2 regions of the Bordetella saccharivorans genome follow, and region 2 is predicted to be linked to the other one. Evidence: predicted binding sites of a transcription regulator. Region 2 holds the regulator's gene; the other holds the start of a gene.
The links. Region 2 encodes FliA, which starts transcription of late flagellar genes. Its sites were predicted from a motif close to CTAAAGTTTNNNNNNNNNNNGCCGNTA; they were not measured.

Region 1 (11,511 bases), 1.5 Mb from region 2:
GATCGAGCACGTCATGACCAAGCAGCGCATCCTGGAGCTGTATCTGAATGTGGCCGAATGGGGCGTGGGCGTGTTCGGCGCGGAAGCGGCGGCGCGCCACTATTACAGGACCAGCGCGGCGCGCCTGGGCACCAGCCAGGCGGCCCGGCTGGCCGCCATGCTGCCCAACCCCCGCTATTACGACAAGCGCGGCAACACCAGTTACCTGAACTCGCGCACCGCCACCCTGACGCGGCGCATGCGCATGGTTGACATTCCGTAGGGCCTGTTCACACTAAAGGAAGCCGCTCCCCGGCCGGCGGCGCCTGCCGGCCCACCGGATTTTGGTAAGCTTTCACGTTTACGCGCATACCAACAGCGTCCATTCCATGCGTACAGCCCGCCGCTACCTGGCCCGCGAAATCTATCGCTCTTGCGCAGTGGTCCTGCTCGCCCTGCTGGGGCTCTTCACGTTCTTCGCCCTGGTAGACGACCTGGACAACGTCGGCGACAAATTCAGCATGCCGGCCTTGCTGTACATGCAGGCCCTGGCCCTGCCCACCCGCCTGTACGACCTGCTGCCCATCGGCCTGCTGATCGGCGCCATCCTGGCGCTGGCCGGGCTGGCCCAGCGCAACGAGCTGGTCATCCTGCGCGTCTCGGGCGTCAGCGGCATGCGCCTGCTGCGCATGCTGTGGCTGATCACCGTGCCGCTGATGATAGGCGCCACCCTGCTGTCGGAATTCGTCACCCCCGCCGCCGAAATCAGGAGCGGCGAGGCGGCCCTGCTGTTCCGCGGCAAGGCCAGCGGCAACCTCATGGACAGCGGCTACTGGTTCAAGGAGCCCACCCGCGACGGCGGCACCCGGATCATCAACATCGGCAAGCTGCTTGCCGACGGCAATGTCGAGGACGTGACGCTGTACGAATTCAAGCCGGGCCTGGAGCTGCGCTCGCTGTCCAAGGCCGCCACCGGGGCCTTCTCGGGCGACAAGCTGGTGCTGCAGGACGTGGCCGAAACGCGCATCGACGACGCCGCGGCCGAGGCGCTGGCCAACGCCAAGCAGCCGGTCACGCCGCCGGCGCAGGTCGTCAAGCTGCCGCAGCGCGAGCTGGACACCACTCTCAGCCCGGAACGCCTGCTGGCGCGTGTACTGACGCCGGAACGCATGTCGCTGGCCACGCTGCTCGACTACATCGACTACCTGCACCACAACCAGCTCGATGCGGGCCGGCAGGTGGTCGCCCTGTGGCGCAAGGTGGCCTACCCATTCACGCTGCTGGTGATGATCACCATCGCCGCGCCCATTGGCTTCATGCAGACGCGCCGCGGCGGCGTGGGCGCCAAGGTGTTCATCGGCATCCTGCTGGGCGTGGGCTTCTTCATGCTGAATCAACTGGCCCTGAACGTCGGCATGCTCAGCCGCTGGCCGCCCTGGCTGACCGCGCTGGGTCCCAACGTGGGGGCCGTCCTGTTGGCGCTGGGCGCGCTCAGCCTGATGGAATACCGCCATGCGACGGCCCGCTTCGCGCAGGCGCGCTGGCCCTGGAGAAGAAGTCCCGCATGAAAGGCAGCAGCATCTGGATGATCGGCGACGTGCAGGGCTGCTGCGCGCCGCTGGACCAACTTCTGAACCATCCCGACATTGCAGACGAAACCGACGCGCGCTTCTGGTTCGCCGGCGACCTGGTCAACCGCGGGCCGCAGTCGCTGGCCAGCCTGCGCCGCATCATCGAACTGGGCGAGCGCGCGGTGGCGGTGCTGGGCAATCATGACCTGCACCTGCTGGCCGCCGCCGCCGGCGTGCGCAAGCCGTCCAAGTCCGACACCATCGACGAAATCCTGCAGGCGCCCGATGCCGCCGACCTGATCGATTGGCTGCGCCAGCGCCCGCTGGCGCATTTCGAGCATGGACACCTGCTGGTCCATGCCGGCGTGCTGGCGAAATGGGACGTGGCCAAGACGCTCGCACTGGCGGCCGAAGTGCAAGAACTGCTGCGCGGGCCGAACTGGCAAAAGGCCCTGCAGAAAATGTACGGCAACGAGCCGGTGCAATGGAAAGACCGCCACAAGGGCGGCAAGCGGCTGCGGGTGATCATCAACGCGCTGACGCGCATCCGCCTGTGCACGCCGGCGGGCCACATGGAATTCGCCACCAAGGTGGCGCCGGGCGCCTGGCCGCCCGGGCTGGTGCCGTGGTTCGACGTGCCGCGCCGCGCCACGCGCGACGTCACCGTGGTGTTCGGGCACTGGTCGACCCTGGGCCTGATGATGCGCGAAGACGTCATCTGCCTGGACACCGGCTGCGTATGGGGCGGATCGCTGACCGCCATGCGGCTGCAGGACCGCAAGCTGGTGCAGGTGAAGTGCTCGCAATTCCAGGATCCCACGGCCGATTGAGGTCGTGGCGGCGGGTGTCGCCGGCAGGTGTCTGACACCTTCTGGAACGACGCTGGCGCTTCGCCAGGTGGCTGACACCCCCCGGGGAGATGTTCGCTGCCTGCCGGGGTGTCTCAGGGGGTGTCAGACACCGCCTCAATCAAAGATGCCGGCCCAGCTCAATGACGCTTCAAAGTCGCGCCGCGATGGCCGCGCGCGCCTGCTTGGACAGTTCGAGGCGCGTGGCGGGCTGGCCATCGACATGACAGGCCGCCAGCGGCGGCAGGAATTCCACTTCGACGGCCAGGCCGGTGGCGCCCAGGACGCGCCACAGATTGGCGGCCAGGGTTTCCTCGCCCACGAATGCGGCCAGCGCGCTGCGCCGGCCATGTTGCAGGAAGCGCAGCACCACCGGCTGGATGGGCACCCCCGCGGCGCGGGCGGGCTCGAACAGGCTGGCATGGAACGGCCGCAGCATGTCGCCTTCGGTGGTGGTGCCCTCCGGGAACAGCCCCACCGCCACCCCTTGCCGGAAACGCGCCTGCACCGCCTCGCTGACGGCATGCACGGCATGGCGCTGGCCGCGCTCGATGAACAGCGTACCGGCGCCGGCGGCCAGCCAGCCGATCACGGGCCAGGCGCGGATCTCGCTCTTGGCCACGAAGGCGGTGGCGCGCACCGAATTGACCACGAAAATGTCGATCCAGGACACATGGTTGGCCACCCACAGCACCGGGCCGTCGCGCAGCGCCTGGCCGCCGACCACCACCTTGATGCCGCACATGCGCATCAGGCAGCGCGACCAGAAGCGGTTCAGGCCGGCGCGCGCGGGCAGGCTCATGAAGGGGTAGGCCAGCCCGACGCACAGCAGGCCGAACAGAATCCAGGGTATTACCAGGAAAAGGCGCAGGACGACGCGCAGCAGCTTGAGCAAGTCTAGGACTCCCGGGCCGGTCCGGCAGCCACCCCCGTGGCGCGCGTCCGGCCGGCCAGCATCATACCCGCGAACCGGTCGCGCGGATGACGGAGGAGCCGGGCAGGCGTCACGGCAAGGCGTCGAGATAGCGTTGCAGGATCACCGCCGCCGCCATGGCGTCGTCGGGCGCGTGGGTGCCCAGCAGCCGCTGGGCCTCCATGCTGGAGCCGCGTTCGTCGACCAGTTCGACGGCCAGGCCGAAACGCCCATGCAATTGGTTGGCGAACCGGCGGCAGCGCGCCGTGGCGGGCTGTTCGCCGCCATCGGCGGCCAGCGCCAGGCCGACCACCGCGCGCTGCGGCTGCCATTCCTGCAGCAGTTGCGCGATGCGGCCGAAGCGCGCCTCGCGCGTTTCGGAAAAAATGATCTCGAGCGGGCGCGCCTGGCGCGTCAGGGTGTTGCCGATGGCGATGCCGATTTTCTTTTCGCCGAAATCGAACGCCAGCAGGGTTTCCTCAGGCATGCCCGGCGCCGCCGGACAGCATGACCGGATCGATGCCCAGCAGCTTCAGCGCGGCCGGATAGCGTTCCTCGGGGGGCACGTCGAAGATGATGTCGGCATCGGCGCCCACGCTCAGCCACGCATTCTGGGCCATTTCGCTTTCGAGTTGGCCTGCGCCCCACCCGGCGTAGCCGAGCGTGACCAGCATGCGCGCCGGCCCGTTGCCATCGGCCACCGCCTGCAACACGTCGCGCGAGGTGGTCAGGGCCAGGTCGCCGAGCTTGATGCTGGAGCTGTAGTCGCCGGCCGGAGCGTGCAGCACGAAGCCGCGGTCGGTCTGCACGGGGCCGCCGAAGAACACGGGCTCGTCCTTGGCCGGACGGATCTCGAGCTTGAGGTCGATGCGCTCGAACAGGCTGGCCAGGGTCAGGTCGGTGGGCCGGTTGATGACCAGGCCCAGGGCGCCGCGCGTGGTGTGTTCGCACACATAAATGACCGATCCGGCCAGGCTGCCTTCGACCATGTGCGGCATGGCGATCAGGAACTGGTTGGAAAAATCGGTGGCCGGCGCATCGGCGTTGCCGCCGTCGGCATCGTCGTCGTGCGTGTCGTGGTTTTCGTCTTTCATGGCAACCCCCTGGAGCCTTTCACGAGCGGCCGCGCCGCGAACGGCCCGGACTTGCGCACGATCAGATTTCCATCAGTTCGAAGTCTTCCTTGCGGGCACCGCATTCGGGACACACCCAGTTCGGCGGGACATCTTCCCAGCGGGTGCCGGGGGCGATGCCTTCGTCGGGCAAGCCAGCCTCTTCATCGTATACCCAGCCACAGATCAGACACATCCAAGTACGCATAGTTCTCTATTCTCTGTTACATCAACCGTCGCCGCCCCGGAAGCGGGCAAAGCACGGGTCGCATCCATTAGAATGGGGCAATCTTACCGAAACCCAACAGGGGTTGCCCGATTTGCCGCCACGCAGCCGGAGCCGCCCCGTCTTTTCACGCAGCGTGTGGCCTCAGTGACTCCCCCCCTTATCCTGATTTTCGGCCCGGTCGACCCCTCCGGCGCCGACGGGCTGCCGGCCGACGCGGTGACCTGCGCGCGGCTGGGCTGCCATGCCCTGGCCGCCGCGACGGCGCTGACGGTGCAGGACACCGCCGGCATCGAGGAAATCCACCCCGTCTCGCCCGACCTGCTCGACGACCAGGCCCGCTGCCTGCTCGAGGACATGCCGGTCCAGGCGATCAAGGTGGGTGGCCTCCATACCGCCGAGGCGGCCAGCGTGGCCGCCCAGATCGCCGCCGACTACAGCCAGGTGCCGCTGGTGCTGCACCTGGGCCAGCGCGGGCTGCCGGCGCACGACGCGGCTGCGCAGGACGACGCCGACGACCTGCTGGCGGCCACGCTGGAGCTGGTGCTGCCGCAGACCGACCTGGTGGTGGTCGAGCACCTGCGGCTGGCGCAATGGCATGCCGATGGCGACATCGACATCGGCGACGCGCCCAGCCCCATGCACGCGCTGGTCGCCGGCGGCGCCCAGTGGGTGCTGGTGCTCGGCGCGCCCGTGCGCCCGGGGCACCAGGCCAACGTATTGCTGGGCCCCAGCGGCGAAACCGCCACCTGGCCCTGGCAGGCCCCGCCGGACCGCAACGGCGACACCGGCGGCGTGGCGGCCACCGCGGTGGCCGCCATGCTGGCCCAGGGGCTGGAGATGCCCAAGGCGGTCGAACAGGCCCTGCGCCACGCCGACGAAACGCTGGGCGCGGCCTTCCTGGCGGGCATGGGCCGGCGCATTCCCAACCGGATCGGCACGCCATGAGCACGCTGCGCTTTCCCGCCGGCCTGTACGGCGTCACGCCCGACTGGACCGACGCCGGCCGCCTGCTCGCCGCCGTGCGCGAAGCCGCCGCCGGGGGCATGCGCGCGCTGCAGCTGCGCAGCAAGCAATGCAGCGACGCCCAGCGCGCCGCGCTGGCGCGCGCGCTGGCCCCGCTGTGCCGCGAATTGGGGGTGGTGTTCCTGGTCAACGACCACTGGCGCCTGGCGCTGGAAGTCGGCGCCGACGGCGCCCACCTGGGGCGCGACGACGGCGACCTGGCGCAGGCGCGCGCCGCGGCCGGCCCGGACCTGATCCTCGGCGCGTCCTGCTACAACGACCTGCAGCGCGCCCGCGAGCTGCTCGACGCCGGCGCCGACTATATCGCTTTCGGCGCGGTATTTCCCTCGCCCACCAAGCCCCAGGCGGTGCACGCGCCGCTGGAACTGCTCGGCCAGGCGCGCGCGCTGGCGGCCGGCGGCGCGGCACCCCGCCCCGCCGTGGTAGCCATCGGCGGCATCACGCCCGGCAACGCCGCGCAGGCGGTCCGGGCCGGCGCCGACAGCATCGCCGTCATCTCGGCCCTGTTCGAGGCGCCCGACATCAAGGCGGCCGCGCTGGCCTGCGCGGCGCCCTTCCTTCACTCCAACTCCAAGCCGTAACATCATGTCCAGCAACGCCGAACTCTTCGACCGCGCCTGCCGCAGCATTCCCGGCGGCGTCAATTCGCCCGTGCGGGCCTTCCGCTCGGTGGGCGGCACGCCGCGCTTCATCAAGCGCGCGCAAGGGCCGTACGTGTGGGACGAAGAGGACACCCGCTACATCGACTACGTCGGCTCCTGGGGGCCGGCCATCCTGGGGCACGCCCATCCCGAAGTCGTCGAGGCCGTGCGCGCGGCCGCGCTCGACGGCCTGTCGTTCGGGGCGCCCACCCGCGCCGAAGTGGAGCTGGCCGAAGTCCTGATCCAGCGCCTGCCTTCGCTGGACCAACTGCGGCTGGTCAGTTCCGGCACCGAGGCCACCATGACCGCCATCCGGCTGGCGCGCGGCGCGACCGGGCGGGCCAAGATCGTCAAGTTCGAGGGCTGTTACCACGGCCACTCGGACAGCCTGCTGGTCAAGGCGGGCTCGGGCCTGCTCACCTTCGGCAACCCCAGTTCGGCCGGCGTGCCGCCCGAGTTCGTCTCGCACACGCTGACCCTGGAATACAACAGCCTGGCGGCGGCGCAGGCGGCCTTCGCCGAGCACGGCGCCGACATCGCCTGCGTGATCGTCGAGCCGGTGGCCGGCAACATGAACCTGATCAAGCCCGCGCCGGGCTTCCTGGAAGGCCTGCGCGAGCTCTGCACGCGCCATGGCGCCGTGCTGATCTTCGACGAAGTCATGACCGGCTTCCGGGTCGGCCCGCAGGGCGTGCAGGGCCTGACCGGCATCAAGCCCGACCTGACCACGCTGGCCAAGGTGATCGGCGGCGGCATGCCAGTGGGCGCCGTGGGCGGCCGCGCCGACCTGATGGCCCACCTGGCGCCGCTGGGCGGGGTCTACCAGGCCGGCACCCTGTCGGGCAACCCGGTCGCCGTGGCGGCCGGGCTGGCCACGCTGCGCCTGATCGGCCAGCCCGGTTTCTACGAGCGGCTGGCCGCCCAGACGCTGCGCCTGACCGACGGCCTGCGGCAGCGCGCCCAGGCGGCCGGCATCCCGTTCGCCGCCGACGCCATCGGCGGCATGTTCGGCCTGTACTTCCGCGACAGCGTGCCCACCTCGTTCGCGGAGGTATCGGACAGCGATGTCGACGCCTTCAAGCGGTTCTTCCACGCCATGCTGGAGCGCGGCGTGCATTTCGCGCCCTCGGCCTACGAGGCCGGCTTCGTGTCGGCCACCCACGACGACGCCGTCATCGATGCCACCCTGGACGCCGCCGAGGCCGTGTTCGCCGGCATGAAGGCCTAGGCCCTCGCCACACCGTTGCCGGGCACCGCCGGGTGCCTGGCACGCCATCCCCGCTCCCCGAATTCCGCGCTTGATTTGCGTCGCCCGACGCCGAAAAAGCTCTCGTGCGCCGCTTATATGACTTAATATTTCTGTGTTTTACTAATTAATAATTCCTCTTGGAGCGCCCGCACAGGAGCAGCCATGGGTAACGAACCGCTCCAGCTCGCGCTGGACCCGGACACGCGCGTGTTGTCGGCCACGTATGCGCCCGCCGATGCCTCGGCCCCACCACCGGCCTGGGACGACCTGGCGGCGGCGGCGCAGGCTGGCGGCTGGACCTCCGACGCGCTGGACTCCGCCCAGGCGGCGGCGTTCTGCGCGCAGTGCCGCGAGACCTCCGGCACAGTCACAGCGCCGGTCGGCGCCGTGCACGACGGCAGCTTCTCCATCGAGATCGAGACCGACCGCATGAGCGCCCTGCTCACGCTGACGGCCCCGCGCGGCGGCCGGGCGATCACGGCGGACGAGATCCATGCCGGAATGGCCGCGCAGGACGTAGTCGCCGGCATCGACGCCGAAGCAGTTAGCCAAGCCGTGGTCCAAGGCCGCTGCGAAGCCCTCGTGATCGCCCGCGGCACGCCGCCGACGCCGGGCGTGCCCACCCGCTTCGTCGGCCTGCAGGCCGGGCCGCCGGCGGGCCGCGACGACGACAATGCGCCCGTCGACTATCGCGCGCTGGGCAGCCTGGTGCTGGTCCAGCCCGGCACGCCGCTGATGCGGCGCGTGCCGGCCGAGCCGGGCACGGCCGGCCTGGACGTCTGCGGCCAGCCGGTGGCCCCCGAGCCCGTGCCCGACCTGCCCTTCGCGGACGGCTTGGCCGGGGTGGCAGTGGACGATGACGATCCCTGCCTCCTGCGCGCGGCGGTGGCCGGCGCCCCGATGTTGCTGCCGCAGGGCGTCCAGGTGAACTCGGTGGTCGAGGTGGCCGCGGTGGACCTGAACACCGGCAACATCGATTTCGATGGCACGCTGCGTGTGAAGGGCGACATCACCAGCGGCATGACGGTGCGGGTCAGCGGCGACATCGTCGTGGCCGGCACGATCGAAGCCGCGCAGGTCCAGGCCGGCGGCAGCCTGGCGGTCAGCGGCGGCATCATCGGCATGGCGGAGGCGGCCCCCGGCGAACGGGGCCAGGCGGCGCGCACCGCCCAGGTGCAATGCGCGGGATCGGTCAAGGCGCGCTTCATCGAGAACGCCGAGGTAAGCGCCGGCCAGCACGTCGCGGCCGAGCGCGAAATCCGCAATAGCCGCGTCATCGCGGGCCATAGCGTGACGGTCGGTCCGCCAGGTTCGCACCAGGGCGCGGTCACCGGCGGCGAGGTCTGCGCTCTGCACTCGGTGCGGGCAGGCACGCTGGGTTCGATGGCCGGCGTGGCGACCTCAGTGCGCGTGGGGCTCGATCCGCACGCCGATGCACGCCGCGCCGCGCTGCAAGCGGAGCGCCAGCGGCTGGACGAAGAGAGGGCCAAGCTGGACAAGCTGCTGGAATTCCTGCGCACGCACCCCGGCAAGGCCGCCGGCGGCATCGGCGAGCGCGCCGCCAACACCCATGCCCGGCTCGCAGCCGCGCTGCAGGACCTCGACCGCCAGCAGGCCGCCCTGGAACGCCAGCTGCAGCCGCTGCAATCGGCCACCATCACGGCGGCCAAGCGTTTCTACGGCGGCACCACGCTGCAAATAGGCATCAAGGTGACCCACCTGCTCGAAGACCAGGTAGGCGGCAAGGCCGGCCTGGAAGCCGGCCAGCTCGTCATACGCTAGGGATGGGCACCGATACGTTCGAAGAAGGTGTCAGACACCCTATGGGTGTCTGACACCTGCGGGGCCGAGCGGTCATCCAGCGGGAATGGACGTCAATGCGTTCGAGGAAGGTGTCAGACACCCAAAGGGTGTCTGACACCTGTGGGGCCGAGCGGTCATTCGGCGGGAATGGGCGCCAATGCCTTCCGAGAAGATGTCAGACACCCTTCGCCTGTCTGACACCTTGAGTTCGAAAGCCGCGCCGATCGGCCGACGGGCCCCGCGCATGCCGCTGCCGGGAGTCCGAGGCGGGGCCGGGGCGTGCGGGACGGCCAGTTGGAGCGAGGGCAGCCCCCGCAGGGGGCCGAGGGCGCCTGGTGGCGCGCCCGAGCCGAGCGACGTGGCCGTCCCGCACGCCCCGGCCCCGCCCCGGACTCCCTACGAACACGCACGCGCCCACCGCAAAAACCCCGATCGCATCACCCCCCCGGCACCACCGCCGTCACCTCGATCTCCACCTTGGCGCGATCCTCGATCAGGTCGGCAACCTGGAACGCCGTCATCGGCGGGAAATGCCGGCCGATCACTTCCCGGTAGTGCTTGCCGATCTCGGGATACGAAGCCACGTACTCGCGCTTGTCCTTCACGTACCAGGTCATGCGCACGATGTGCTCGGGCCCCGCCCCGCCCTCGGCCAGGATGGCCACGATATTGACCAGCGTCTGCCGGACCTGTCCGGCGAAGTCATCGGTCTCGAACTGCTGCTGGCCATTCCAGCCTATCTGGCCGCCCACGAACAGCAGGCGATCCCCCGCCGCCACCTGCGTCATCACGCCGTTCGAATAACCCCGCGGCGGCAGCCAGCCGGGCGGTTGCAGAATTTTCATGGAGTCATCCTGTAGTAAGAAATGCCTGCATGCGCTGACGCAGGTCGTCGGGAAGAGGCGTGGAGCGCATGCTGCGCAGATCCACCGTGACAATGGTCAGCGCGGCGGCCAGGCGCGTGGCGCCGTCGGGCCCAAGGAAGCGCACCGCCGCGCTGAACGAGGCGCCGCCGATGCGCTGCACTTCCAGTTCCTGCCGCAGCTTCTCGTGCCAGCGGCTGGGCGCGCAGAAATCGCATTGCACCGACACCAGCGGCGTGCCGATCTGCCGGTCGACATGCAACGCATGGAACGGCAAGTCCATGCCCTTGTCGAACCATTCCTCGACAAAGTCGTTGATCATCTCGAAATAGCGTGGGTAGAACACAATGCCGGCCGGGTCGCAATGCCGGAACCGCACTTCCACCTCGCTCACGAACGGCGCCGCCATGACCGGCCTCACGCCATCTTGCGCAGCGCGAAGCGCTGCAGCTTGCCGGTCTCGGTGCGCGGCAACGATTCCACGAACACAATCGCGCGCGGATACTTGTAGGGCGCGATGGCCGCCTTCACGAACGCCTGCAGCGCGGCGACCATATCCGGCCCCGGCTCGTAGCCTGGCTTGAGGACCACGAACGCCTTGACCAGCTGGCCGCGTTCATCATCCGGCGCGCCCACCACGCCGCACTCGGCGACCGCCTCATGGCGCAGCAGGGCATCCTCGACTTCCGGCCCGGCGATGTTGTAGCCGGCCGAGACGATCATGTCGTCATTGCGCGCCTGGTAGAAGAAGTAGCCGTCGTCGTCCTGCACGAAGGTGTCGCCCGGCAGGTTCCAGCCCTGCTGCACGAAGCGGCGCTGGCGTTCGTCGGCCAGGTAGCGGCAACCCGTGGGGCCCTTGAGCGCCAGCCGTCCCGGCGTACCGTTGGGCACCGGCCGCATGTTCTCGTCCACCACGCACGCCACATACCCGGGCACCACCTTGCCGATGGCGCCCGGCCGCACCTGGTCGGGCGGACTGGAGACAAACACGTGGATCATCTCGGTGCCGCCGATGCCGTCGATCATCTCGATGCCGGTGGCCTGCTTCCAGAGCTGGCGCGTGGCGTCGGGCAAGGCCTCGCCGGCGGACACGCTCTTCTTCAGCGAACCGATGTCGTACTTGTCCGCCAGCGCCGCCATCTGGCGATAGAACGTCGGCGCGGTGAAGACGATCGTGGCGCGGAAGTCCTGGATCAGTTCCAGCAGGCCGTCCGGCGTGAGCTTCTCGGCCAGCACGGTGCTGGCGCCCACCCGCAGCGGGAAGCACAGCAGCCCGCCCA
Region 2 (11,511 bases):
CTCGGCCCACAAGCCGGTGTGGGACGGCAAGCAGTTCGTGCCGCGCCTGACCCTGCCGCTGTCGCTGTCGTACGACCATCGCGTCATCGACGGCGCCGCGGCCGCGCGCTTCAATGCCTACCTGGGCCAGCTGCTGGCCGATTTCCGCCGCATTGCGCTGTAACCGGGAGCCGTCATGAGCAAACTCGTGGAAATCAAGGTGCCGGACATCGGCGACTTCAAGGAAGTGGAAGTCATCGAGGTGCTGGTGAACGAAGGCGACACGATCAAGGCGGAGCAGAGCCTGATCACGGTGGAGTCGGACAAGGCGTCGATGGAGATCCCGGCCTCGGCGGGCGGGGTGGTGAAGTCGGTGAAGGTGAAGGTCGGCGACAAGGTGTCGGAAGGCAAGGTGATCCTGGAGGTCGAGGCCGCGGAAGCAGGCCAGGTGTCAGACACCCAGGGGGAATCGGCCTCTCAGGGTTCTCAGGTGTCAGACACCCAGAGGGTGTCTGACACCGATAAGCAGGCGCAGGCCTCGGACAAGCAGCCGGCGCCGCCCAAGCAAGCCGCTGCCGCCCCGGCCGCCGCGTCCTACAGCGGCGCCGCCGATGTCGAATGCGACGTGGTGGTGCTGGGCGCCGGCCCCGGCGGCTATTCGGCGGCCTTCCGCGCCGCCGACCTGGGGCTGTCCACCGTGCTGGTCGAGCGCTACGAGACCCTGGGCGGCGTCTGCCTGAACGTTGGCTGCATTCCGTCCAAGGCCCTACTGCACAACGCCGCCGTCATCGACGAGGCGCGCGCCCTGGCCGCCCACGGCATCAGCTTCGGCGAGCCGAAGATCGACCTGGGCAAGCTGCGCGGCTACAAGGACAGCGTGGTCGCCAAGCTGACTGGCGGCCTGGCCGGCATGGCCCGCGCCCGCAAGGTCAAGGTGGTGACCGGCGTGGGCGAGTTCGCCGATCCGCACCACCTGGCCGTCAAGGGCGCCGACGGCAAGACCCAGACCATCCGCTTCAAGAACGCCATCATCGCCGCCGGCAGCCAGTCGGTGAAGCTGCCGTTCCTGCCGGACGACGAGCGCATCGTCGATTCCACCGGCGCGCTGCAGCTGCGCGCCATTCCCAAGAAGATGCTGATCATCGGCGGCGGCATCATCGGCCTGGAAATGGGCACCGTGTATTCCACCCTGGGCGCGCGCCTGGATGTGGTCGAAATGCTGGACGGCCTGATGCAGGGCGCCGACCGCGACCTGGTCAAGGTCTGGCAGAAGATGAACGCGGCCCGCTTCGACAACATCATGCTCAAGACCAAGACGGTGGGCGCCGAGGCCAAGAAGGACGGCATCTACGTCACGTTCGAGGGCGAGGGCGCGCCCAAGGAGCCGCAGCGCTACGACCTGGTGCTGCAGGCCGTCGGCCGCAGCCCCAACGGCAAGAAGATCGGCGCCGACAAGGCCGGCATTGCGGTCACCGAGCGCGGCTTCATCGAAGTGGACCGCCAGATGCGCACCAACGTGCCGCACATCTTCGCCATCGGCGATATCGTCGGCCAGCCCATGCTGGCCCACAAGGCGGTCCACGAAGGCCATGTGGCGGCCGAGGCCGCCGCCGGCGAGAAGTCGTTCTTCGACGCGCGCGTCATCCCGTCGGTGGCCTACACCGATCCGGAAGTGGCCTGGGTCGGCCTGACCGAGGACGAGGCCAGGAAGCAGGGCATCAAGGTCGAGAAGGGCCTGTTCCCCTGGGCCGCCTCCGGCCGCGCCATCGCCAACGGCCGCGACGAGGGCTTCACCAAGCTGCTGTTCGACGCGGAAAGCCACCGCATCCTCGGCGGCGGCATCGTCGGCACCCATGCCGGCGACCTCATCAGCGAAGTCGCCCTGGCGATCGAGATGGGCGCCGACATGGTGGACATCGGCAAGACCATCCACCCCCATCCCACGCTGGGAGAATCGGTGGGCATGGCGGCCGAAGTGGCCGAAGGTGTCTGCACCGACCTGCCACCGATGCGGAAGAAGTGACCGGCTGGCCGCAGCAGGAAAAAAGCCGCCCGATGGGCGGCTTTTTTTTGGGGGGTACCCGCTGTGGCCGGCGCCAGGCGCGCGGGATCGTGCCAGGTTTTAGAGGTGCCAGACACCCTGAAGGGTGTCTGGCACCTCCAATGAAAGCCCAAAATAAAAAACGGCTGGATGACAGGCATCCAGCCGTTGCGGGGCAGGGCCGTCTTGTGGATGGCCCCGCCTGGGTCCCGGCATAGGCCGGGTTTGCGCGGATTAACGCAGCAGCGACAGCACCGTCTGCGGAACCTGGTTGGCCTGCGCCAGCACCGAGGTGCCGGCCTGTTGCAGGATCTGGCTCTTGGTCATGTTCGACACTTCGGTCGCGTAGTCGGCATCTTCGATGCGCGAGCGCGCGGCCGACAGGTTGTTGACCGTGTTGTTCAGGTTGGCGATGGTCGACTCGAAGCGGTTCTGGATGGCACCCAGGGCGCTACGCTGCGTGTCGATGTTCTGCAGCGCGGTGTCCAGCTTGGCCAGCGCGCCGTCGGTGGCGCCCTTGCTCAGGCTGCTCAGGTCGATCGTGGCGGTGTCCAGCGTGAAGGCGGCGGTGCCGGCGGTGGTGGTGGTGTCGGCGTCCTGCGGGTTCAGGGCGATGTAGTAGGTGCTGGCAACGCCCGATTCGACGTCGAAGCCCTTGGCCTGCAGGTTGCTGATTTCCGTGGCATCGGCGGTATTGATGGTGACCGAGACGAACCAGTTGCCGTTCTCGTCGGCCTGGGCCTCCGTGCCCACCGTCACGCTGCCCGCGGCCACGCCCAGGCGGCCGGCCAGGTCGCCGGCGGTGCCTTCGGCCACGCTGTTGGCGGCGACGGCGGTCGTCGCGCCATAAGCCTTCTGGTAGTCGGCGGCAGCCAGGTTGGCCAGCGCGCCCTTCGGGCCCGACACGTTGAAGCCGTCCAGGCCCAGGGTCTTGGCGGTGACTTCTTTCAGGTCGATGGTGATGGTTTCGCCATCGTTGGCGCCGACCTGGATGGTCAGCTTGTTGTCCTTGGCCAGCACGTTGACGCCGTTGAACTGCGTCTGGGCCGACACGCGGTCGATTTCGTCCAGGCGCTGCTGGATTTCGTCCTGGATCGACTTCAGGTCCGAAGCCGAGTTGGTGCCGTTGGCGGCCTGCACGGCCAGTTCACGCACACGCTGCAGGTTGTTGTTGATTTCGTTCAGCGCGCCTTCGGTCGTCTGGGCGATCGAGATGCCGTCGTTGGCGTTGCGGGCAGCCTGGGTCAGGCCGCGCACGTTGGCGGTGAAGCGGTTGGCGATGGCCTGGCCGGCGGCGTCGTCCTTGGCGCTGTTGATGCGCAGGCCGGAGGACAGGCGCTCGATGGCGGAGCCCAGAGCGGATTGGGACTTGTTGAGGTTGTTCTGCGCAACCAGCGACAAGTAGTTGGTGTTGATGACTGCAGCCATGGATAGCTCCCAAGAGAGAAAGGCTTCTTCAAACTGGGCAGCGAGGCCGCCCATTGGCGGGCCGGATGTCCCGCTAGCCTGGGTAACGGCGCGGCCGTGATGAACTTAAGCGCGTGGCCGCAGAATCCGCCGCCGGCAGGGCGGGGCGCGATTACAGCACCTGGGCCAGGTGGGCCTCGGCCGGCAACTGCTGCCAGGCGCCGTCGCGCAGGCGGGCGCGGATGCGGGCAGTGGCCTGGGTGCGCAGTTGGCAGACGCGCGCCTCGGTCACTCCCAGGACCGCGCCGATCTCCTTCAGGTTCAGTCCCTGCTCGTAGCACAGCGACAGCACCAGCTTCTCGCGTTCCGGCAGGGTCTCGATGGCCTCGATCAGCGCCCGCCGCAGATCGGCGGCCAGCAGGGCATCCAGCGGGCTGTGCGAGGCGTCCGCCGGCACGTCGTGCCAGCCGGGTTCGCCGGGTTCGCCCAGCTCGTCGTAATGGAGGATCTGGATGCCGCGCGCATCGTTCAGCATGGCCTGGTATTCGTCCAGCGGCACCTCCAGCGCGTCGGCGATCTCGCCGTCGGACGGTGGCCGCATCAGCTCTTGCTCCTTGCGCTGGATGGCGGCCTCGATGCGCTTGCCCTTGCTGCGCACGCTGCGCGGCAGCCAGTCCTGGCTGCGCAGTTCGTCGAGCATGGCGCCGCGGATGCGGGCGGTGGCGTAGGTTTCAAACTGGGCGTCGGGCGTTTCCTGGTAGCGCCGCAGCGCGTCGAGCAGGCCGATCATGCCGGCCTGGACCAGGTCGTCGAGCTGGACGCTGGCGGGCAGCCGCGCCAGCATCTGCAGCGCCAGTCTGCGGACCAGCGGCGCGTACCGGACCAGGCTGTCATCTGCGTGGGGCATGCGTATCCGTCGGCATCTCGTTCAAGCAGGAGATTGTCGGCAAGCATGCGTTTTTCATTTAAACAAACACAAAAGCTTTTACGTGTTTGTTTACGTATTTCCTCGGCAAATCAGGTACCTGAATGTAACTTGAGTGTATTTTTTTTGCTGATAGTCAGAAATTTCGCCATATTTGGCCATGAATGTCATAAAATTTGACAAGATCAATGGTAGATTACGTTCGCTTTGGTATCAAAAGATACAGTTTGTAGTGATGCCGGGGCCGGGTCAATGGGATCTTGAGCCGATACGGCCGGGGGCTTTTGCCGCTCCGGCATTGTCAAGTTTTTAGGAGCCACAAGCGTGAATACCGCGGACAATTCTTTGCTCGCCGATATCCGGGAAGTCAACCTTTCGTATTTGCTGCTGGCCCAGCGCATGCTGCGCGACGATTATGCCGCGTCGATGTTCCGCCTGGGGTTCAGCGCCGAGGTGGCCGACATCCTGGCGCGCCTGTCGCCCGCGCAATTGGTGAAGCTGGCCAGCTCGAGCTCGCTGCTGTGCCGGTTCCGTTTCGATGACTACAGCCTGCTTTCGGCGCTGACCCAGGACGTCCTGGGCGGCGCGCTGCAGCAGGCCCATGCGACCATCCTGCTGGCCAACCAGCCGGTCGAGCAGTTGGCCTGATGCCGCGTCCCATGGCTAGCAAGAGCGTTTCCCAGGAGGCCGACGACATCCTGTTGGCCAGCTCCATGATCTCCCTGGGCGCCCGCCTGCAGGTCCTGGAGGCGGAAACCAGTCTCAGCCACGACCGCCTGTCGCGGCTGTATCGCGAGATCCGTGGCTGCTCCCCGCCGAAGGGCATGCTGCCGTTCTCGGTGGACTGGTTCATGACCTGGTTGCCGAATATCCATTCGTCGCTGTTCTATAACGTCTACGGCTTCCTGAATACACGCACCGAAAGCCGCGGCATCCGGGCCATCATCGATGCGTACCGGCTGTACCTGGAACACGCGGGGACCGAGCGCCCGGCCGACGAGCCGGTGCTCAGCTTCACGCGCGCCTGGATGCTGGTGCGGTTCTTCGATAGTGGCATGTTGCAGTTGTCGCCTTGCCGGCAGTGCGGCGGCCATTTCATTGCGCATGCGCATGATCCGCAAGGCGATTTTGTCTGCGCGATCTGCCGGCCGCCGCCACGCGCCGGCAAGACCCGCGCCGCCGCCAAGGCGCGGGCCGGGCAGCGCACCCTCCCGGCGGCAGCCGCCATGCGCGGCTAGCCGCGCCCGCCGCCGGCCGACGGCGGGCCCTCCAAATAGGCCAAAAGCCCCCCAAAACGCCCCGTAACCCGTGCTTTTGCAGCCGGGTTGGCGGGGGATCATTGTCGCCAACTCTAGACTTCGATGGCAGAGGCCTGATGTGTTGATTGTTATTGGTTATGCGGTGGTGCTCGTCGCGGTGGTGGGCAGCTTCATCGGGCTGGGCGGGCATCTCGGGGCGCTGTACCAGCCGTTCGAGCTGACCTTGATCGCGGGCGCGGCGCTGGGGGCCTTCCTGGCGGGCAACAGCCGCAAATCGCTGCTCTTGATGCGGCATGCGCTGCCGCAGGCCATCAAGAGCGCGCCATACAGCAAGGAGGTCTACATGGAGCTCATGGCGCTGCTGTATGTGCTGCTGAACAAGGCGCGCCGCGAAGGCCTGATGGCGATCGAATCGCACATCGAGGACCCGGAGTCCAGCGCCATTTTCAGCGACTATCCCCGCATCGTCGGCGATGCCAAGCTGATGGAGTTCATCACCGATTACCTGCGCATCATGATCAGCGGCAACATGAGCTCGTTCGAGATCGAGACGCTGATGGACGAGGAGATCGAGACTTACCGGCACGAGCGCGAGGTGCCCTGCCATGCGCTGCACCAGGTGGCCGATGCGCTGCCGGCCTTCGGCATCGTGGCCGCCGTGCTGGGGGTGATCAAGGCGCTGGCCGCGGTGGACCAGCCGCCCGCCGTGCTGGGCGACCTGATTTCCAAGGCCATGGTCGGCACCTTCCTGGGGGTGCTGCTGGCCTATGGCTTCGTCGCGCCGCTGGCCTCGCGCCTGGAGCGGCGCACCGCCGAGTCTGTCAAGGTGCTGGAGTGCATCAAGGTGACGCTGCTGGCCAGCATGAACGGCTACCCGCCGCAGCTGGCCGTCGAATTCGGCCGCAAGGTGCTGTTCTCCGCCGTCCGTCCGTCGTTCGGTGAGCTGGAAGAGCACGTGCGGCAGGCCAAGTCGGCGGCCACCGGCCGCGCCTGAAGGGGCGGCCGATGAGTTCGCTGAACAACCACCGGGTGGTGATCCGCCGCAAGCGCGGGCGGACTGCCGCGCGGCATGGCGGCAGCTGGAAGATCGCCTACGCGGATTTCATCACCGCCATGATGGCGTTCTTCCTGGTCATGTGGCTGATCGCCATTGTGCCGAAAGAGGAATTGCGCGGTATTGCGGAGTACTTCCGGATGCCGTTGCGGGTGGCCCTGACCGGCGGGCCGAGCTCGTCGGCCGAGACCAGCGCCATCCCGGGCGGCGGCCGCGACCCTTTGCACGACGAAGGCGACGTGCGGCAAGCGGACGGCAGCCGGGTGCAGGCGCAGGTGCAGTCCGACGCCGAGCGGCGCGACCGGCGCGCGCTGGAACGCCTGAAGCACCGGCTGGACAGCATGCTGGAAGAAAACCCCGTGCTGAAGAATTTCAAGCCGCAGCTCCTGATCGACATGACCACCGAAGGGCTGCGCATCCAGATCGTGGACAACCAGAACCGGCCGATGTTCTCGACCGGCAGCGCCGAGGTCCGGCCGTATATGCGCGACATCCTGCGCGAGCTCGGGCCGGTGCTCAACGAATTGCCCAACAAGGTCAGCATCGCCGGCCACACCGACGCCACCCAGTATGCCCGGGGCGAGCGCGCCTACAGCAATTGGGAGCTGTCCGCCGACCGGGCCAATGCCTCGCGGCAGGAACTGGTCGCCGGCGGCATGGCCGAAGGCAAGCTGATGCGCATCCAGGGCCTGTCTTCCAGCATGAGCCTGGTTAAAGATGATCCCTATGCGGCCGTTAACCGGCGTATCAGCCTGGTCGTGCTGAATCGCCGCACCCAGTCGCAGATCGAACGGGAAAACGCCACGGCGGCGGAACTGCGCGCCGGCAGCGTCGGGGAAGTGAACGAGGCGGCGGCGCAAGCGCCGCCGGCGGCCGGGACGGCAAGGTAGTCATGACAGCAACGATATTGGTCGTGGACGATTCGGCGACGATGCGGATGATTGTCCAGGCGGCCCTGGGAGCCGCCGGGTGGCGCGTGCTGACCGCCGCCGACGGGCGCCAGGCGCTCGAGCTGGCGCGCGGCGAGCGTATCGACCTGCTGGTGAGCGACTGGAACATGCCAGTGATGGACGGCCTGGCGCTGATACAGGAGTTGCGCGGCGAGCCGGGCTACCAGGAACTGCCCGTGCTGGTCCTGACGACCGAGCAGGCGGCGCAGAGCAAGGATGCGGCGCGCGGCCTGGGCGTATGCGGCTGGCTGAACAAGCCGGTCGAGCCCGACGTGCTGGTGGAGTTGGCGGCGGAACTGCTCGGCGAGCAGCGCGCCGCCTGAGCAATTTCGACAGGAAGACACAGGATCATGAGCGCCGGTCTGGACCTCAGCCAGTTTTACGAGACCTTTTTCGACGAGGCCGACGAGCTGCTCGCCGAAATGGAGCAATTGCTGCTGGGCCTGGACGTGAGCGCGCCCGATATCGAGCAGTTGAACGCCATTTTCCGGGCGGCGCATTCGATCAAGGGCGGCGCGGCCACCTTCGGCTGCTTCCAGAAACTGGCGGGCACCACGCATTTGCTGGAAAACCTGCTCGACGAGATCCGGCGCGGCGAGATGGCCCTGCGCGCGGACATGGTGGACATTTTCCTGGAAACAAAAGACGTGCTGAAAAGCCAACTGGATACCTATCGCGCCGCCGGAGAGCCCGACGAGGCCGTCTACGAGCGCATCTGCGCCGTGCTGCGGCAATTGGCGCAGGAGCATGGCGCGGCCGGCGCCGTCGCACAGCCGCCCGCGGCGCCAGCCGTCCCGCAGGCTCCGGCGCCGGCGCCGGTCCAGCCCGAGCCGGCCGACGATTCGATGCCATTCCAGATACGCATCGGCCGGGTCTCGGACAAGGATGCCCAATCCCTGGTGGACGAGATGGGCAACCTGGGCAAGGTCCTGAGGCACGAGCGGGAGGCTGGCGGCCTGACAGTATGGGTCGACAGCACCTGCTCGTCCGGCGATATCGAGGCAGTCTGCTGCTTCATCGTGGACGCCGACCAGCTGGACGTGCGCCGCGCCCCGGTGCCGGCGCCGGCCGGGCCGGCGGCCGGCGCGCTCGAGCAGTCCGAACGGGCGGCCGCCGGGTTTGCCGCGCAGGCGCCCGCGCCGGCCCCGACGCACGAAGCCGCGCCGCCCGCGGCAGCGCCGGCGCAGCGGCAGGCGCGCGCGCCCTCCGCCGCGCACGTGGACAAGGAATCCACGTCGATCCGGGTAGGCGTGGAGAAGGTCGACCAGGTCATCAACCTGGTGGGCGAGCTGGTCATCACCCAGGCCATGCTGGCGCAAACCGCCTCGACGCTGGACCCGGTCCTGCACGACCGCCTGCTCAACGGCATGGAGCAGCTCGAGCGCAATGCCCGCGACCTGCAGGAAGCCGTGATGTCGATCCGCATGATGCCCATGGATTATGTATTCAGCCGCTTCCCGCGGCTGGTGCGCGACATCGCGGTCAAGATGGGCAAGCAGATCGAGCTGCAGACCTATGGCCGCGCGACCGAACTGGACAAGAGCCTGATCGAGCGGATCATCGACCCGCTGACGCACCTGGTGCGCAACAGCCTGGACCACGGCATCGAGACGCCCGAGAAGCGCATCGCGGCCGGCAAGGATCCGGTCGGGCAACTGATCCTGTCGGCCGAGCACAATGGCGGCAATATCGTCATCGAGGTCAGCGACGACGGCGCCGGCCTGAACCGCGAGAAGATCCTCAGGAAGGCCCTGGCGCAGGGCCTGTCGGTCAGCGAGAACACGCCGGACGACGAGCTCTGGCAGTTGATTTTCGCGCCGGGCTTTTCGACCGCCGAACAGGTCACCGATATTTCCGGGCGCGGCGTGGGCATGGACGTGGTGCGCCGCAATATCCAGGACATGGGCGGACACGTGCAGTTGTCGTGCGTGCCGGGCGAGGGCACCACCACGCGCATCGTCCTGCCGCTGACCCTGGCCATCCTGGACGGGATGTCGGTGCGGGTAGGGGCCGAGACGTTCATCCTGCCGCTCAACCACGTCACCGAATCGCTGCAGCCCAGCGCGGACCAGATGTATTCCGTGGCGGGCGACGAGCGCGTGATGCAGGTGCGCGGCGAGTATCTGCCGCTGGTGGAGCTGCACCGCGTGTTCGGCGTGCGGGATGCCCAGCCGGACCCGACCCAGGCCATCGCCGTCATCATGCAAGCCGAGGAGCGCCGCTTCGCGCTGCTGGTGGACCACCTGGTAGGACAGCACCAGGTCGTGGTCAAGAACCTGGAATCGAATTACCGCAAGGTGCCGGGCGTGTCGGCGGCCACCATCCTGGGCGACGGCAGCGTCGCGCTGATCGTCGACGTGTTCGCGCTGGCGCGCGCCAACCGCGAGAAATGGGCGCAGCCCGAAGCCATCCTGAATTGACGGAGAACCCCTCATGGCAGCCAAACCGCAAACGCAGGCCGCGCGCGTCGAAGACGTCGGCAACGAATTCCTGGTGTTCACGCTCGGCGCCGAAGAGTACGGGATCGACATCCTGAAAGTGCAGGAAATCCGCGGCTATGACGCCGCGGCAGTCACGCGCATTGCCAATGTGCCGCCGTTCATCAAGGGGGTCACCAACCTGCGCGGCATCATCGTGCCGATCGTGGACCTGCGCATCAAGTTCAACCTGGGCAGCGTCGAATACAACGAGCAGACCGTGGTCATCATCCTGAACCTGGACCACCGGGTGGTGGGCATCGTGGTGGATGGCGTGTCGGACGTGCTGATGCTCAACGCGGGGCAGGTGCGCGCCGCGCCCGAGTTCGGCGCCACCCTGTCCACCGAATACCTGACCGGCCTGGGCACGGTCGACGATCGCATGCTGATCCTGGTGGATATCGAGAAATTGATGACCAGCGACGAAATGGCGCTGGTGGAGAAAGCGGCCTCGTGAGGCCCGCGCGCCGGCGGCGCGGGATCCGGGCAGGGCAGTTCGACGACAGTCGGGGAGTTCATGAAGATGCGCAGTTTCCTGGTCAATATGAAAATACGTTCCAGCCTGCTCGGCGTGCTGGGATTCTTTTCGCTGCTGCTGGTCGTCGGCGCGGCGCTGGGGGTGTTCTCCCTGCGCGTGAGCAACGGCACGCTGGCCGATATTCGCCAGACCCAGGACATCGGCGACGCCCTGGCGCGCGTCATCAACAGCTACAAGGACACGGTCAATAACGTGGCGCGCACTGCCAATGCGCACTATGGCGACATCGTACGCAGCATCGGGCAGCCGGTGCCGTTGTCGCAGGGGCTGGGCGCCGAGGCGGCCGGCCTGCTGCAGCGAGCCAGCGCTTCGCTGAACCGCGCCGATACCGAGTTCCAGTATTACAAGGGGCTGGCGCGGCCGGCAGGGGCGCAAGAGAGCCTGGCAGAGGTCGACGCGGCCTATACGGCCCTGATGCAGCAGGGCGTCGCCCCGCTGCTGGGCCTGCTCGAACGCGGCGACATGACGGCCTATCACAAGCAGGCCCAGACCATGCACGATGCATTCGAAGGGCGCCTGGCGCGGGCCGTCGAGGGCTTCGATTTCTGGCGCGCCAGCCAGCTGCAGGATGAGTATGCGCTGGCCACCCGGCGCTACCAATGGGTCCTGGGCGCGGTGGCAGTTGGCGGCGGGGTCGCGGCGCTGCTGGTGTTCGGCACCTACCTGTTCCTGCGGCGGCGCGTGCTGATGCCGCTGCGCGAGGCGGGCCACCATTTCGACCGCATGGCGGCGGGCGACCTGACGGCGCGGGTTGAGGTGCGCAACAGCAACGAGATCGGCCAGCTGATGGCGGCGCTCAAGCGCATGCAGGAGAACCTGGCGCGCACGGTGTCGCAGGTGCGGCGCGGGGTGGACGAGATCAACGTGGGCGCGCGCGAGAT

Region 1: ACKTT0_RS11720 (DUF342 domain-containing protein) is a predicted target of FliA. The motif match lies at 7,614-7,640, and genes of this name have one in related genera.

The regions. Positions count from the first base shown of each region.
Region 1 covers NZ_BAAFZO010000001.1:2,449,736-2,461,246, reverse strand. The annotation lists gene mtgA (monofunctional biosynthetic peptidoglycan transglycosylase) at 1-262, shown strand, start outside; gene lptG (LPS export ABC transporter permease LptG) at 369-1,547, shown strand; gene ACKTT0_RS11760 (symmetrical bis(5'-nucleosyl)-tetraphosphatase) at 1,544-2,380, shown strand; gene ACKTT0_RS11755 (lysophospholipid acyltransferase family protein) at 2,550-3,293, opposite strand; gene ruvX (Holliday junction resolvase RuvX) at 3,403-3,798, opposite strand; gene ACKTT0_RS11745 (YqgE/AlgH family protein) at 3,791-4,405, opposite strand; gene ACKTT0_RS11740 (rubredoxin) at 4,467-4,631, opposite strand; gene ACKTT0_RS11735 (bifunctional hydroxymethylpyrimidine kinase/phosphomethylpyrimidine kinase) at 4,788-5,597, shown strand; gene thiE (thiamine phosphate synthase) at 5,594-6,256, shown strand; gene hemL (glutamate-1-semialdehyde 2,1-aminomutase) at 6,261-7,544, shown strand; gene ACKTT0_RS11720 (DUF342 domain-containing protein) at 7,728-9,347, shown strand; gene ACKTT0_RS11715 (RidA family protein) at 9,806-10,213, opposite strand; gene ACKTT0_RS11710 (acyl-CoA thioesterase) at 10,218-10,640, opposite strand; gene ACKTT0_RS11705 (AMP-binding protein) at 10,649-11,511, opposite strand, start outside.
Region 2 covers NZ_BAAFZO010000001.1:3,981,442-3,992,952, forward strand. The annotation lists gene aceF (dihydrolipoyllysine-residue acetyltransferase) at 1-163, shown strand, start outside; gene lpdA (dihydrolipoyl dehydrogenase) at 176-2,002, shown strand; gene ACKTT0_RS19155 (FliC/FljB family flagellin) at 2,255-3,448, opposite strand; gene ACKTT0_RS19160 (RNA polymerase sigma factor FliA) at 3,600-4,334, opposite strand; gene flhD (flagellar transcriptional regulator FlhD) at 4,677-5,000, shown strand; gene flhC (flagellar transcriptional regulator FlhC) at 5,012-5,590, shown strand; gene motA (flagellar motor stator protein MotA) at 5,730-6,605, shown strand; gene motB (flagellar motor protein MotB) at 6,617-7,555, shown strand; gene ACKTT0_RS19185 (response regulator) at 7,558-7,938, shown strand; gene cheA (chemotaxis protein CheA) at 7,966-10,035, shown strand; gene cheW (chemotaxis protein CheW) at 10,049-10,549, shown strand; gene ACKTT0_RS19200 (methyl-accepting chemotaxis protein) at 10,616-11,511, shown strand, end outside.